DNA from 4 places in the Heyndrickxia sp. MSNUG genome. Region 3 is predicted to be linked to each of the others. Evidence: predicted binding sites of a transcription regulator. Region 3 holds the regulator's gene; each other region holds the start of a gene.
The links. Region 3 encodes Rex, which represses fermentation and respiration genes when NADH is low (regulators of the CRP and FNR family bind a similar motif). Its sites were predicted from a motif close to TTGTGAAATATTTCACAA; they were not measured.
Positions count from the first base shown of each region.

Region 1 (4,304 bases), 1.1 Mb from region 3:
AAGAATTCACTTTTCAAAACGCAACAAATTTATTAACAATATGTGAACAATTCGCAATTTTATTGCTGGCTTAATATGCTTTACAATATAATTATATTAATTATTTATACGGACAGGAGTATAAATGACCTGCCGTACATGAGGTGGTATTAACATGCAGGCTGCAACAATCATGTCACCAAAGCTGAATAAAGTATTCGAAAAGGTTCACAGGATCAAAAAAATTGAAAAAGGCTCATTTCTTTTTGAGGAAGGAAATAACGCAAGTGAGCTGTATATTATTCAAAGCGGCAAATTCCAGATCAGCAAGATGGTTGCTGACGGTCGTGAACTGACAATCAGAATGTGCTCAGCCGGTGAATTGGTTGGAGAGCTATCATTGTTCAGCCCTGCATCAAGCCATTTACTTACTGCGAAAGCCTCCGAGAGTGGAACTGTCGCAGTAATCCAGAAGGATAATCTGGAGAATGAAATTGCGAAGGATAATGCGCTCGCGCTGGAATTGGTAAAATGGCTTTCATTACAGCACCGAAAATCACAAACAAGGTTTCGGGACCTTGTTCTGCATGGAAAGAAAGGTGCTTTATATTCGACATTAATACGGATGGCAAACAGCTATGGTGTGGTGACGGACGAAGGAATAAAAATCGATGTTTCCTTGACAAACCAGGAGCTCGCCAATTTTTGCGGCACATCCCGGGAGGTAGTCAACCGACTGCTGAGCGAGTTAAGAAGAAATAATAGCATTTCCATTGATAAGGGCTACATCACTGTTCATGCATTGAATCGGCTCAAAAGAGAAATAGACTGTGAAAGCTGCCCTGTTGAAGTTTGTAATATTGAATAATGATGTTATTTATGTATAGTTTTTATTGATATTTTTAGGCAAGGCTATTTTAAAAGACATTGCTGATTTTAACACCTGTTGATTGGAGCGGAGGGCACTCGACTCCTGCGGGATTAGCGGCCAAGGTGAGACCCCGCAGGAGCGAAGCGGCGAGGAGGCTCACCTGACGCCCCGCGGAAAGCGAGTGCCTGGAGCGGAAATCAACAGACAAGTTTAACAGAGCCAAAGCAAAAAAGCAGAAGCTGCCAGCATTTCCAGGCAGCTTCTGCTTTTCTATTTAAAATGAAAACATCATGATAGTGAAAAACAATCCAGCATTTATTATTTCATAAATACCTACTTTCGTAACGGATACTGGTTTTCCAAATAATACAATCGCCCTAATTAAGCTTGGGACTGCTGCCACTGCAACAGCCTCCTCTCCTGCAGCCAGCCATAAAGCAGGTACAAGGAGATGATAGGTCCATGATATCCATTTAAAGCTATGATTCTTCTTTTCACGAATCATCGTTTTTACATATAGTGTACTGCCTGTAAAAAATAAAATGGAAGCTGCAAATACAAGGACTGCTTTTTCGTTAATCACAGCGCCAGGCAGATAACTGCTGGCCAGCCCAGCTATCGAAAAGACAATAATTGCACTGAGGTCATTCATTAGTGCCCGATCTTTATTTTTTGCTGAAAAATAAGCATTGAGGATGAAGAATGGAATCATCGAAAATCCAAAATAAGCAATAGATGGCGTTGTAAATAACGGAATCATCAAAAACACCAGGGCTGGAATCATATAAATAAGAACCCACTTGCGATAAAAGGGAATTTTCTTCTTTTTAAACATCAATAACAGTGGATATGTTGCTAAATATAATAATACCCAGCCTATGAAAAACGGGACATGCTGCCAGATTACTTCACTTGCCGCTGCTCCCAGCCAGAAAGGGATGATCAACATAGCCCAGGCTCCGTGCTGTTTTGGCATAAATAACTTCATGAATCAACACTCCCTTGTTCTTTCCTGACTTAAATATAGAGTAATTTCAACATCAAATAAGTGAAGCTTATCACATATCACTTTTCCATTTATCGAATGTCATTGAACTGTCAAAAAAAATGTTCTTCTTGTTTTCCTGCGAACACAAAAAAAGCTGAACCAAAAAGGTTCAGTCTCTCTGTATCATATTGAATGTTTTACGCTGTTACATAAAGTTACATTTCATAATCTATGTGAAATCGGCTTTAATATAATTGGTTAGCCAGGTAAAACCAGATTCATCACTCGTATCAAATGATGGGATGTCTTGGTCTATGAGATGCCTTGCCATACTTGCATCACGATAAAAAATGACTTTAATACCAGGCAGTATGTCAAGAAGCTCGAGATCTCCCTTGTCTCTTAGAATGACTGCCTTTGGATACTTCTCGTTTTTGTATCCTTCAATTAGAATCACTTCAGGTTTAAAGAAAGAAAGCATCTCGATTTCTTCCAAAAGAGACCACTGTTTTTGTTCTGCCTGGATAAGGATCCTGCCGTCTCCTTCAACGAGGGAGACAGTTGCACCTGCTGCAATATGGCGCCCTGAATCCTTTGTTTCATCCACCTCTGGCTTACCGCCGTGACCATGGTGCTTGATAGTAGCAATTTTCAGCCCGGATGCAGATAAATGTTCTATCAGCTTTAGACTTAATGTCGTCTTGCCGCTGTCCTGATATCCTGCAATCTGGAAAATGATCGGTTTTACCAAGGCCACTCACTGCCTGTGTGATCTTCGAGCATAAGAACATCAACTTCCATCCCCTGCTCAAAGCCTCTTGTGCCGCCAGGAAGGATCATCAGCGAGTTCGCGCCTGCTAAACTCATGATGATATTTGACTTATCGAGACCGCTCGGAGTTACAACGAGCTTTCCATCCTGGATTGTCAATGCGCTTCTGACAAACCTTGTGAACGGATTTGCTTTTGGGAAATTAGCGTCAAGAATGGCTAATTCCTTTCTTAAATGCGGCAGCTGGGAAAATAGCATTGTCCTGATAATTGGGCGCGCAAACAGTTCAAAGCCTACATAACAGGCAGATGGATTTCCAGATAGTCCAAATAACAGCTTTCCGTCCATCTGAGCTACTGTTGTAACGCTTCCTGGTCTCATCGCTACTTTATTGAAAAGAACCTCGGCACCGATCTTGGCATAAATTTCAGGCAGATAATCATAATCTCCCACAGAAACACCACCAGTGGTGATGAATAAATCCACTTCTTCAATTGCCTTACTGACCGCTTCGAAGCATGTATCGAAATCATCAGGCAGCTGTCCAAAGTATTTCACTTCTGCTCCTGCACGCAGGATTTGAGCCGAGATCATATAGGAATTGCTATTTCGGATTTTTCCAGGCTCTAGAGGTTCATCAACCTCCAGAAGCTCGGTTCCTGTTGCATAAAGCCCTATCACAGGTTTTTTTGCCACAGGCACTTTTGCATATCCGAATGTCGCTAGCATTGCCTGGATCCCTGGGTTGATAAAAGTGCCTTTTTTGACAAGCACTTCCCCCTCCTTTGCATCTTCGCCACGGTAGGAGACATTATCACCTTTCTTATGCTTGCGCTTTGTTTCCATATACTTTTTTCCGTCTCGCTCGACTTCTTTTGTCAATTCAAACATGACAACCGCATCAGCACCAACTGGCATTTGCGCTCCTGTCATGATTCTCACTGCCTGAAAGGGCCCAAGCTCTTTATCAGTTAGCATGCCTGCTCCAATATGGTCAACGACCTCAAACTCAACGGCCTGGGATTGAGAAGCATTCTGTGTGTCAATCGAACGTATAGCATATCCATCATACGGTGCCCTGTCAAAATGCGGAACGTCACTTGTTGCTTTTAGATCCTCAGACAGATAGCGACCGTAGCTTTCATTAATCGAAACGTACTCAGTAGAGCCATTTTTCTTATGCTCCATTACTCTCTTTACAGCCTCTCCAATTGGAATAGGGTTTCTTTTCTCTAACATATATAATCAGCTCCTATTGCAGGTTAAAACTTATCTTGGCTCTTTCGTGTAGCTTGTATTTTACTTAACAGGAACTTAAAAGTCCTAAAAATAAGTGCCATTAATCATCTAAGTGTACTTACTACAAAACATTGTGAAAAAAGTTTTTTAACATTGGTTCTATTAAAGTTCAATGTTGTTGTATGAAACCTGTTGATTGTAGTGGAAGTCGCGAAGACTCCTGCGGGCTTAGCTGGTCAGGTGAGACCCCGCAGGAGTGAAGCGACGAGGAGGCTCAGCGCCAGCCCCGCGGAAAGCGAAGCGCCTGGAACGAAAATCAACAGCTTTATTTAAAAGGCCTAAACATTACGCTTTTCATTATAAGAGTAATGGAAAAATGAAAATATAACAAACCTCACAGTATACACTTTTAAAATTCCCTATAAATATGTAGATTTTTTGTGAAGTGTGATGCAC
Region 1 covers NZ_CP150978.1:1,363,650-1,367,953, reverse strand. Annotated here, with positions in the region: gene AABM38_RS06710 (Crp/Fnr family transcriptional regulator) at 155-847, shown strand; gene AABM38_RS06705 (YwiC-like family protein) at 1,125-1,838, opposite strand; gene mobB (molybdopterin-guanine dinucleotide biosynthesis protein B) at 2,068-2,595, opposite strand; gene glp (gephyrin-like molybdotransferase Glp) at 2,583-3,848, opposite strand.
Region 1: a site for Rex is predicted at 1,897-1,914, ahead of AABM38_RS06705 (YwiC-like family protein). Genes of this name have one in related genera too.

Region 2 (4,304 bases), 470 kb from region 3:
TTGCTGTTCGATTTCACGCTTCGCAGATTCTTTAATGCGTTCTGACTCAGCACGAGCAGCCACGATGATTTCTTCGCGTTGAATATCGCCTTGCTTTTTCGCGTTCTCAATCAATTCTTGAGCCTCATTACGAGATTGCTTTAATAATTCACGTTGTTCTGCTAGTAGCTTGCTTGTTTCTTGACGAGCTTGTTCAGCAGCGTTAATTTCGCCTGCGATATGCTCTTCACGCTGTTTCATGATGCCCATTAACGGACCCCAAGCGTATTTTTTAAGCAATGCTAGCAAAATAAGAAACATAATTAGCTGGAATACGATGTCTCCACCGTTAATACCTTCGTGTGCTGTTTCTGCAGCACCGAGTACAAATTGGCTTGTTAACACCCTCGATTCACTCCCTTCAAGAGTCTTTCCCTTTTTTGATTGAGCGAAAGGAACCTTTGCTTCAATATAAAAGGATGAAATATATCGATTTGATTATTTTTCAATCATTATGGGTACATAAGAATGGCGAAGCATCAAATAGAATCGTCTTCGCCATTTGAATAATTTACGTGAGATTAACGGCCTAAAACCATGAATGCAATAACTACACCGATGATTGGCAATGCTTCTACTAACGCAACCCCGATGAACATTGTAGTTTGAAGTAAACCACGTGCTTCTGGCTGACGAGCGATACCTTCAACTGTACGACCTACGATTAGTCCGTTACCGATACCAGCGCCTACTGCTGCTAGACCGATTGCGATTGCTGCTGCGATAAGATTCATTATTTGTGTTCCTCCTTAAATTGTATAGAAAAATTTTTTTAAAAAAATTGTTGTTCATATGAACAGAGTTATTTTAATGGTCGTGACCCACTTTATGGGACAGATAAACCATTGTTAACATGGTGAAAATATAGGCTTGGATCGTACCAACAAAGATGGAGAATCCTTGCCAAACCAGTGTTAAAGGAATCGCTGCGATAGTACCAACAATCCCGGATGCAGCCAAACCGCCTGCAAGCAAAGATAGTAGTAATTCACCAGCATAAATGTTACCGTAGAGACGCAAACCAAGTGTTAGCGTGTTTGCAAACTCTTCAATAATCTTAAGTGGGAACAAGAATTTCATCGGACTGAAAAAGCCCTTTGCATATTCTCTTCCGCCCTTTAACCTGATTCCATAATAATGGGAAAGTGCAACCACCATTACGGCTAAAGTTAAAGTAATGATTGGGTCCGCAGTTGGTGATTTCCACCATAATGTTTCGTCAATCACGATTGCGAATGGCAGACCAAGCATATTGGACACGAAAATGTACATTAACAGAGTCAGTCCAAGTATGTGGAATCTTCCACCATCCTTCCAATCCATCGTGCTGTTGATGATGCCCTTTACGAAATCCATAACCCATTCAAAGAAGTTCTGCATTCCAGTAGGCTTCATTGCAATACGACGTGTAGAAAGAACAGCAATCAGAAAAACAATAACACTTGCTATTGTAATCATTAAGACATTAGCTAAGTTAAAAGTAAGTCCCAAAAAATGAACTAATGGAGCTTCATGATGCAACAGTATTCACCTCTCTTCCCCCGCTATTTATGTTGTAGAAAACTTTGAATAAAATAATCTATGATAATAACAACATAGGTTGTCATTAGTCCCACTACCACACTTGCCATATGAAATTGATCTTCATATTCCAATGCAATCATTGCTGCGATTGCCGCTGTAGCCAATCGAGAGACAGAGCCGAGCGAACGGACCTTTTTCCCTTGAGACACAGCTTTATCAAAGCTTTGCGCTCTTTTTGCCAAAAGCAATAAGATCATGAAACTGAATGCAGTTCCAAGAGCTAGTCCTGCAAAGATTGATTTATAGGAGGTAAATCCCCAGCCAAGAACATAAACAGCTAAAAGTACGTACATATACCGACGTTGCCGATGAAACATTTGGTTTATTTCTGACATTAAAGATTAGTCTCCTGAAAAAAAGTGTTGGATCAAACGGAGCATGGCGTACACGCCAGCAGCCAATCCCATGAGTAGACCGAGAATGAGAAAAAGTGGTTCGGTTCCTACTTTGTGATCGAGCCATCTTCCTGAGAAAATGCCAATCAGTATAGATCCGACTAATTGAGAAAGGATCGCGGACGTTAGAGCCATTGCTTGCAATGGATGACGCTTGTTTTGACGCATTCAATCACATCCTCGTTTTAGGGATTGAACAGTCCGAATGTCTATGTAAGGATTTATTCTAGCAAAACATTTAAAAATATTGTCGAAATATTTTTGAAAACCCTATCATTTACACCTAGATAAGCATACAATAGGCTCCAATCAAAGTCAATCCATTGGAGTGAAAAAATTCACAAAGTTTTCACGTGCGTTTTATACCCTTTACCCTATCTGAAAATAGCAATCACAATAGTTTTCCAAAATAAAGCCGGCAAGGATTTTAATTCCTTCCGGCTTTGTTTTCATTTTCATTTTTCTTGACTGAGATAACGGTTTCAATCGTGCTTTCCCGTCCGGCCTTTTTAGCAAAAACCTTGGCTAAGTATACTCCTTCTTCTGGAAGGTCTTCGAAACGTATTTCTTTTTCCCTCATCCCTTTTTTGATTTTCCTTCCCCAATCAAGGAACCCTATGAAGCGATACTGATCCGGATCAAAAAGCGCGATACCAAACTCTTCAGCTCCTCCAGGCAAATAGACTTCATATCTATATGCGCCAGCATTGTCAGCAGGTGCAAAATCAAAGCCCATGACTCTTGGATAATCCGGTTCCTCAAGGACATACAAATAAGGAATTCTGATTTTATTTTTTCCATCATCAAGAACAAGGCTGCCGTCATGAATTTTCTGTTTTAACAACTCCGGACTGGCAATCATGGCGATTTCCACTATCTTCGTTTCATTTGGCTCAACGGTAAAGGAAAATGGCAGCTCCCACTCAATCCCTGTTTCCAATTTCGGCCTCGAAAAAGAATAGTGCTTCTGGTGAGTGCTTGTATTCTTGACTTCAAGCCTTGCACTGTGCCGGTGCATATCATCTGCCAGCTGGAACTTTCCGAATTGCAGCGATCCCGGCTTGACGAGGGTTTCGGTTTTGATCGCTGCTTCTGTCTGGATACGGCCGGCTCCTTGTTCATATGTTCGATATATTTTTCCATCCCGATTCACAATCTGCTTGGCCGTGTTCATGATTGCCGCCTTGATTTCGTATGGTCCCCATTCCGGGTGCGCCTGTTTGATCAATGCAGCTGCACCCGCGACATGCGGTGCCGCCATGCTCGTGCCCTGCAGAGATAAATACCCCCCTGGAATGGTACTGTTTATGGCCACTCCAGGAGCAACAATATCCGGCTTGATTTCCCAAGTTGACGTAACCGGTCCCCGCGAGCTGAAGTCTGCAAGAATATCTCTTTCTTCTATTAATTCTATCCTCAGTAGAGCCTGGCCATTTGCAAGCTGTTTTTTCAGGGATTCTCCTTCTTGTTTGCTGATTGCTGCCACTGGGATTGGCAGACTTTCTTCCAGGTTCCCAAAGAATGTTCCTTTTGAATTGTTGTAAATAATGACTCCGACAGCTCCTGCGTTGAGGGCATTCTTCGCTTTTTCTGTAAAAGTAAGCTGCCCTCGTTCTACGATCACAAGCTTGTCTTTCACATCATTCATCTCATTTTTTCTGCCAATGCCAGCAAATACAAGTTTCTCACTTTTAGTGTTATTCCATTGTTCCGACCCCTGCAAAGGCTCAAGCCGGATTTTCTCAGCTGAAACAGATCCCCTGGCATATGGGACTTTCATAGGCGGTGTTGAAGCTCCAACACTAATGGCTTTGGATGCTGTTCCAGGTGATCCAACCGTCCATCGGTTCGGACCCGAGTTTCCAGATGAGGTTACTGCCGTAATCCCGCTATCTACAGCCTTATTGAGCGCAAGGCTGATGGGCAGGTCTGGACCATTCACATCATTGCCAAGAGAAAGGTTGAGAACGTCCACCTTATCTTCAATCGCCTGATCGATTGCAGCGATGACCTGTTCCGTTGTACCGCTCCCTCCAGGTCCGAGCGCTCTATAGGCAATGATTTTAGCTTCCGGCGCCATCCCTCTCATTCTTCCATTCGCCGCAATAATCCCGGCTACATGCGTACCGTGCAGGGTGCTTTTCATCCCAATGCCTTTCGTTTCCATCGGATCCTCATCCCCATCTACCAGGTCATGCCCCCCGGCATAATTCCTTTTAAGATCTGGATGATCATAATCAATCCCCGTATCAATCACGCCTATTTTTACACCCCTGCCCGTCAGCC
Region 2 covers NZ_CP150978.1:4,620,344-4,624,647, forward strand. Annotated here, with positions in the region: gene atpF (F0F1 ATP synthase subunit B) at 1-384, opposite strand, end outside; gene atpE (F0F1 ATP synthase subunit C) at 561-773, opposite strand; gene atpB (F0F1 ATP synthase subunit A) at 847-1,560, opposite strand; gene AABM38_RS23065 (ATP synthase subunit I) at 1,584-1,958, opposite strand; gene AABM38_RS23070 (AtpZ/AtpI family protein) at 1,965-2,186, opposite strand; gene AABM38_RS23075 (S8 family serine peptidase) at 2,446-4,304, opposite strand, start outside.
Region 2: a site for Rex is predicted at 2,345-2,362, ahead of AABM38_RS23070 (AtpZ/AtpI family protein). Genes of this name have one in related genera too.

Region 3 (4,304 bases):
GCTTGTTTAAAAAAAAGCCACCTTAAAGAGTATGCGGCTTCTGCGGAAATCTAACCATTTTTTTAGCAAGCATCCTACAATTTGAACTTTCAAGCTGCTTACTAGTAAAATGGAGAGATAGCATTATGGAACTTTTATCATAATAAAACGTATATAAAGTCATTATGTTTACGAAACGGCCTAAAAGGAGTTTTCATATTGAAAAAAGAATACTGGTACATTATCATCGCCTATATTGTCATGCAGCTTTCAAGCCTGGTCGGAATTCCGCTCGTTGCCTTTGTGGGAGCTGGGATGGGCAAGAGTCTTAAGGAAATGGAAACCCTATCGATTCCTTACTGGCTAGTCATTAGCTTTACACTGACACTGATCATCGTTTTGCTTATTTTACGGAAAGAATCAAAGATGCAGGCAGATTTGCGCGGAATGGCATCGCCAGCAAGCTCGGCTGCATGGGCCGTTGCCGGTGTATTTCTGGCATTGATGGCTCAATCCTTTGCAGCAAGCATTGAAAGGCTGCTCGGAATCGAAATGGGCTCAGAAAATACTCAAGAGATCATCAACCTCATTGAGAACTTCCCGGTTGTGATTCTCGTCAGCTCGATCATCGGGCCGATTTTGGAAGAAATCGTCTTCCGTAAAATCATCTTCGGAAGCCTTTATAAGAAAATGAACTTCTTTTTTGCTGCATTGATCAGTTCAGTGATTTTCGCGCTTGCTCATATGGAGCCCGAGCATGTCATCCTTTATTCGGCCATGGGCTTTACCTTTGCATTCCTTTATGTAAAAACAAAGCGAATCATCGTTCCGATCATCGCCCATGTCACAATGAATACGTTCGTTGTCCTGCTTCAATCCGTATTCAGGGAAGATATCGAGAGAATGATAAGAGAAGCAGAAAAAATCCAAAGCTTTATTGGGGGACTTTAAGTTATGAAGCAATCGCCTTTATTTTCAGGCATTGTCTACATCTTGCTAGGCAGCTTGTTCACCTACTTCGCCATCCAGAATGTCAGCGAAACCGGATGGGGATTTTTCACTTATCTCCTCGTCATGCTCGCGACCTTCGACTTCGGTTCCGGCATCCGGATGATCCTGCTCCATCTCAAACTTAAACAAATCCAGAAAAAATAGCCTCTTCATCCGAAGAGGCTATTTTTCATATCATTCTTCTGTGTCTGTATTGGTCGGATAATGCTTTAGGAAATAAATCAATGATTGCAGTTCTACAGACAGGTCAATATGGTGAATCCTGATGGAGTCCGGTACATTCAATCGTGCAGGCGTAAAATTCAGGATTCCCTTGATATTCGCCTGGACTAATCGGTCTGTAATAGGCTGGGCTACCGCAGACGGCACGGTAAGAATGGCCACCTGAATCCCTTCCTCGACAACTTTTTTGTCCAGCTCATCCATGTGATACACAGGCACGTCACCCATAACGGTGCCTACTTTTGCCTCATCTACATCAAAGGCAATTTCGATTTTCGTATTATTATTTTTTGAGAAATTATAATTCAAAAATGCTGTTCCAAGATTTCCGACCCCGATCAGTGCCACTTTTGTAAGCTCGTCCTGATCAAGTGTCTTTCGGAAAAATGTCAGGAGATAATTCACATTGTAGCCGTACCCCTTTTTACCTAAGGCTCCAAAATAAGAAAAATCCCTTCTGATTGTCGCTGAATCCACTTTTACCGCTTCACTTAACTCTGCAGATGAAACTCTTTGTTTACCTGAAGAATGTAAGTTCAATAAGAAACGGTAATAAAGCGGCAAGCGTTTTGCGGTTGCCTGCGGTATTTTCATAGGTTCGTTCATCATTCTCCATCCTCCACCCAATCAAAATTTCTATTTAAGCTTCTCATCTCTCTTAAAATCGCCATTTTTCCCGCCGGTTTTTTCGACTAAATACGTCTTGCCGATCACCATGCCTTTGTCAACGGCCTTGCACATATCATAAACAGTCAGCGCACATGCTGAAGCTGCTGTTAACGCTTCCATTTCCACCCCTGTATTCCCTTTTGTTTTTACAGATGCGGTAATATTTAAAATATAGTCATTTCCATTTTGCTCCCATTCGAAGCTAAGGTCAATGCCTGTTAATGGAAGTGGATGACACATTGGAATGATTTCCGACGTCTTCTTGGCCGCCATGATGCCCGCTACCTGTGCAACAGCCAGCACATCCCCTTTTTTCATCTTATTTTCTGTGATTCTTATATATATATCTTCATTCACAATTATACTTGAATGGGCGATTGCCGTGCGGACCGTCTCAGATTTATCGCTGACGTCCACCATTTTTGCTCTGCCTTCTTCGTTAAAATGAGTAAATTCTGCCATGTTCATGCTCCCTTCAACCAAATGATACACTATTTTCACAAAGTTGTGTGTGAACTTTGTTGCTGAGTTCACAAATTCCTTGTCATTCCTTGTCTTTGGTGGGTTTCATATATTGCCGAGCTTATGTGAATGGGTTACACTATCTCTAAGGCAATAGAGGTGAATAATAATGATCTTATTACAAGTTAATCAGCTGACAAAATATTTCGCTGCTGATCTTATTTTATCGAATATAAAGTTTGAAATACAGACCCATGACCGTGTTGCTTTAGTTGGCCGCAACGGAGCAGGGAAATCGACCCTGCTGAAGATTATCGCCGGGCACGAGGCGCATGACAGCGGCGAAATCATCCGCCCTAAAGGGACGACGATCGGATACCTGGCACAGAATACCGGTCTCGAATCCGAAAAAAGCATCTGGGAAGAAATGCTTGGCGTTTTTAACCATCTGCATTCCATGGAAAAAGACCTGCGCCGGCTTGAGGAAAAAATGTCGGACCCTGACATACTGACAAACCAGACTGAATATGACAGAGTTCTCAAAGAATATGATCTTTTGCAGGTCCAGTTCAAGGAGCAAGGCGGTTATCAATATGAAGCCGACATCCGCTCCGTGCTCCATGGCCTGAACTTCCATTCCTTTGATTACTCTACAAAAATATCCACATTAAGCGGAGGCCAAAAAACAAGGCTTGCTCTAGCTAAGCTCCTTTTGACCCGCCCGGATATTTTAATTCTGGATGAACCGACAAACCACCTTGATATCGACACTCTTTCTTGGCTGGAAAAATACCTTCAGGGTTATGATGGCGCAATCCTTATTGTTTCCCATGATCGTTACTTCCTTGATAAAGTCGTTAATCAGGTATATGAAATTTCCCGCCATCAGCTGGCAAAATTCCCGGGGAACTACAGCTCTTACTTAAATCAAAAAGCTGAAAACTATGAACGGGATATGAAGCTTTTTGAAAAGCAGCAGGATGAGATTTCAAAGCTCCAGGACTTCATCCAGCGAAACCTGGCGCGCGCTTCCACTACTAAAAGAGCTCAAAGCCGCAGGAAACAGCTTGAAAAGATTGACCGGATGGACAAGCCGCTTGGCGATGAAAAATCCGCTTCCTTCAGTTTTCAGATTGAACGCCAAAGCGGAAATGATGTCCTAAAGGCTGATACACTCGCTGTAGGATATAGCGATGACGTCGTTTCGGAAAATATCTCATTCAATCTATCTCGCGGTGATAGCACTGCCTTAGTTGGACCAAATGGTGTCGGCAAATCAACCTTGCTGAAGACAATCGTTGAAAAGCTACCTTCAATCACTGGCAGCATCCACTATGGTTCAAACGTATCGATCGGTTATTATGATCAGGAACAAGCTGAGCTAAGCTCAAATAAAAAGGTACTAAACGAGCTTTGGGACGAATATCCACTTAAGCCGGAAAAAGAAATTCGCACGGTTCTCGGCAATTTCCTCTTCTCAGGCGACGATGTATCAAAAATCGTTTCAACGCTCAGCGGCGGTGAAAAAGCACGTCTGGCACTCGCCAAGATGATGATGCAAAAATCCAACTTCCTGATTCTTGACGAGCCCACGAACCACTTGGACTTGGACAGCAAGGAAGTGCTGGAAAATGCACTGATCGATTACCCGGGCACAATCCTGTTCGTTTCGCACGACCGTTATTTTATCAACAGAATCGCCACAAAGGTCATTGAGCTCGACCGCGATGGCGCAACCGAGTTCCTGGGTGATTATGATTATTACCTCGAGAAAAAGCTCGAACAGGAAGAACTGAAAGCACTCGCAGAACAGTCTTCAAAAGCTTCAAGCAGTGCTGTCGACACTTCTAAACAAGATAAAAACTCCTATCAGCAGGATAAAGAATCTAAAAAGCTGGAACGCCAGCGCAAACGGCGTATGGAGGAAGTCGAAGCAGCGATCGAACAGCTTGAAGTGGAGG
Region 3 covers NZ_CP150978.1:246,174-250,477, reverse strand. Annotated here, with positions in the region: gene AABM38_RS01415 (lysostaphin resistance A-like protein) at 199-930, shown strand; gene AABM38_RS01410 (YdiK family protein) at 934-1,134, shown strand; gene AABM38_RS01405 (redox-sensing transcriptional repressor Rex) at 1,165-1,821, opposite strand; gene moaC (cyclic pyranopterin monophosphate synthase MoaC) at 1,849-2,343, opposite strand; gene AABM38_RS01395 (ABC-F family ATP-binding cassette domain-containing protein) at 2,513-4,304, shown strand, end outside.

Region 4 (4,304 bases), 2.2 Mb from region 3:
GCATCCCATGGATCATTTCCAATATTGCGGTCTGCATGACGCGCGCTCCAATAGATGTTGTAAACAAGTGCAGCAAAACCAGCAGCAAGAATCACAGAACCGATTGCTGACACCATCATTAACGGAGCAAAGCCCGTATCTGCTGAATAGGTGTAAGCACGGCGTACCGCACCGTCTAGGCCAAGGAAGAACATTGGCATGAATGTGACATTAAAGCCGATTACAAATAGCCAGAAATGCCATTTACCAATTTTTTCGTTCAGCATATAGCCGAACATCTTCGGCCACCAGAAGTAAAGGCCAGCAAAAATAGGGAACACTACACCTGGTATTAATACATAGTGGAAGTGGGCCACTAGGAATAATGTGTTGTGATACTGATAGTCAGCTGCTGCCATAGCAAGCATGACACCAGTTACACCACCGATGACAAAGTTCGGTACAAATGCAAGTGACCAGAGCATTGCAGTCGTAAACTTAATTCGGCCTTTTCTCATTGTGAATAGCCAGTTAAATACTTTAACCCCAGTAGGGATGGCGATTGCCATTGTTGTAATCGAGAAGAATGAGTTTACACCAGCACTGTTGCCCATTGTAAAGAAGTGGTGAACCCATACAAGCATACTTAAAACCGAGATCATGATAATGGAAATGACCATTGATTTATAACCGTAAAGCGTTTTTCTAGAAAAAGTTGAAATGATATCTGACAGCATACCGAATGCAGGCAGAACAACGATATAAACTTCTGGATGTCCCCAAAGCCAAAATAGGTTGGCCCAAAGCATATCCATACCGCCACCAGATATAGTGAAGAAATGGGTACCGAATGTGCGGTCAAATGTCATTAAAGCAAGAGCTACTGTAAAAATAGGGAAGCTCGCTACAATAATGATTGATGTGATGAAAGATGTCCAACTGAACATCGGCATCCTCATCAATGTCATGCCTTTTGTTCTCATTTTTAACACTGTGACAACGAAGTTAATACCAGTCATCAATGTACCAGCACCTGCAATTTGCAAGGCTACTGCGTAAAAGTTGTTCCCGATGCCAGGACTAAATTCCTTGCCTGCCAGAGGGAAGTAGGAAGTCCAGCCGGCATCCGGTGAACCACCAATGATGAACGAAATATTGAAGAGCGCCGCACCGGCTACTGTAAGCCAGAAGCTAAGGGCGTTCAACTGTGGAAAAGCAACGTCACGGGCCCCGATTTGCAGCGGAACCACAAAGTTCATAAGTCCAATCAATAGCGGCATCGCAACGAAAAGAATCATGATGACACCGTGTGTGGTGAATACTTCATTATAGTGCTGCGCGTTTAAAAATGTATTTTCAGGAACGGCTGTCTGGCCTTTCATCATCAAGCCGTCAATACCACCGCGGAAAAACATGACCACTCCGACCAGGATGTACATGATCCCGATTTTCTTGTGATCAACAGTGGTCAGCCAATTAGTCCAAAGCCAATTCCACTTTTTAAAATAGGTAAGTGCAGCGATGATCCCAACCATCGTCAGGGCAATTCCGATTTGTGAAGCGAAAATCAATGGATCGCCTGTTACAAAAAATTCATCCCATTTAATGCCCACTATGCTCACCCCCGTGCTCGTCAGTAGTTTCAGATTCTTTATGATTCATATTTTCATGGTTTTCATGATTTGTTTGCTCATTCTTGCCGTTTTTGTTTTTGTAGTTATTTTCATCTTCAAAGATCTTACCTGGCCAGCCATGTCCTGGATAATACATTTCTGGATTTGTGTAATTCTTTGAATTATGGTCAGAATGGTCGACCCATTCTAAGTGAGTGTTTGAGAATGTCTTCCGTCCAAAGTGAGAAGGCTCAAGCATTTTTTCATACTCTGGCAGTGTCATCTTTGGAGCAGTTTCTTTTACTTCTTTAACCCATTTATCAAACTCTTCTTGTGTTTGTGACAAGACTTCAAACTCCATGCCAGCATATCCCTTACCATTGAAGTTCGTATTACGGCCAACATATGAGCCAGGGTTGTCAGCTACAAGATAAAGCTGTGTTTCAGCATGTGCCATCGTATATTTCTGGCCGCCAAGAGCAGGGACCCAGAAGCTTTGCATCGTTCCAGCTGAGGTCAGCTTGAAATCAACAGGACGGTCTTCAGGGATATTAACGTAGTTAACCGTTTCAATTCCTTGCTCAGGATAACTGAAAATCCATTTCCAGTCAGCTGAAGTCACTTTAATGACAAGAGGTTCTTTGTCTTCATAGCCTTTAGGTACTTCATCTATTGCATATATCGTTTTTACCGTCGGAATGGTTAAAGCGACGATAATCAGGATCGGGATAACAGTCCATATGATTTCCAATACAGTGCTGCCATGTTCTTCTGGCGGCTCATATCCCATATTATCCTTGCGTTCTCGGTATTTCCATACAATGAACGCGAAGAGGCCGAATACGACAACCGTAACTAATAGCATCAATGCAATTGAAAAGTTTATTAAATCGAGAATTTGCCTTGCGATCGGTCCTTCTGGATTGAACACGACCATATTATTCTCACAGCCGCTCAATAACAATACGGCGATCATTGAGGTGAGTGAGAGCAATAGAAGTTTTGATTTCTTCATCACTGACTGCAGCTCCTTTCAGATAAAAACCTTGTTCATTATATCACATACTTTTGCTCATTCGTTCACAAAGGTTTCGAAACTACCACTAAAATAGCCGGTAAGTAGTGGCAAAAGGTGTGATAAAAATCACAGCGGTGTACTTATAACAATGATTCTAACATAGAAATTTGTACACCTTACAAGGTAATTGTGAACAAAATATGAAAACATAAAATGGTATTCCTGTGAAATGTTTGTGAAGGGGATTGACGCCAAAAACTCAGGGTTTCTATTAAAGAGGCCCTGAGTTCAAGCGGGGGATACTATTTTAAGATATCTTATTACTTTCAATATAAGTTTCCAGAGCCGGATGAAATTCCTTTTGATAAAGTTTTTTTGGACACATTTTAATTGTGATCGATTTGGAATCGACACTGACCTTCGTTACCAATATGCTGCAGCATCTCGGACATTTTTCTTTGACAAACGATGTAAATAAACTCTCAAACCATTCACTCCTTATTATTTCTTCAATTCCTATAAAGTTACTATGAATTATACAGAGTATAATAAGTTTTTCAATGGTTATTCCGACCAATGGACTAAGGTTTATTTGTGAGTGCATCTATGGTGATAATATGAAAATAAGATTCATAGTGTTTAGCTAATAACGGGATGTATATAGAATTCTTATTTAATAAATAACTAGGTTAATTTACTGTTGATTGGAGGTGAGGGCAATCGACTCCTCAGAAAATTCTAACGCATTTCCATCGTGGGAGGGGAAGGTTAGTGGAAGCTATTCAAAGTCATGAGGAATTAGCGGACCAAGATGAGAACTCGCACAAAGCGAGTATCTGGAGCTGAAATCAACTGTCTAATTTATATAAGATTGGACAAGGTGAATAAGAAGCTTCAATTTTAGAGAGTATTATGAGATTGAAATGGAGAATTTCCGAATCATGTCCAGCATATAAAAATAATCAGAAAACCTCCTATAATATGATCGGGTTTAAATTTTTTATCAGTCCCTATAAAATAGGAAGTGAATAAGGAAAGTACATACTCTTTTAATTTTAAATAAGGGGAATAATCCTTCTTAATAGAATACAGGATATAATTATTATATTAAAATATTAATTAAAATGAAAGCGCTTTAATTTTAAGGTATTAAAAAAATCACCTTTACCTATAAAACATGTATTCGGTTAAAATGATTAAAGTTCAAAGTTTGTTCAATTTTTCACAAACTATTATTCTTACCATGTGATATTCTTTAATTAGAAAAGGAAAAAGGAGTGAGTGTAAATGATTTATTGCGAATTTAAGCCTTTCTCAACTGATACTGAAACTTATACGCTGGAGGTTTTTGAAGAATTAGCGGGTGATGAGTTTGAAGCGATGATGTTCACAGAAAATGATAACATTCCGGCATACATCTGGACAGTTAACTTTGTCATCATCGTGAAAAGAGGTTCAAGATACATCACGGATTTATCCTTTGAAAAAATTCCGAGAAATCCAGTTTGTGAGTGAAATATTTTTTTGAAAACTTTTGTGAAATACTTCACAAATTAACTAATAAAAAACCATCTTATCATCAATGGCTACATACAACACACCAATAAACGAATCCGAGAAAAGTAATTTAGAACAAAATTATATGGAGGTTTTAAATATGTCGACAACAGAAAAAGTGATAAAGGAACAGCAGC
Region 4 covers NZ_CP150978.1:2,405,995-2,410,298, forward strand. Annotated here, with positions in the region: gene qoxB (cytochrome aa3 quinol oxidase subunit I) at 1-1,592, opposite strand, end outside; gene qoxA (cytochrome aa3 quinol oxidase subunit II) at 1,582-2,607, opposite strand; gene AABM38_RS12005 (hypothetical protein) at 3,898-4,125, shown strand; gene adhE (bifunctional acetaldehyde-CoA/alcohol dehydrogenase) at 4,268-4,304, shown strand, end outside.
Region 4: a site for Rex is predicted at 2,639-2,656, ahead of qoxA (cytochrome aa3 quinol oxidase subunit II). Genes of this name have one in related genera too.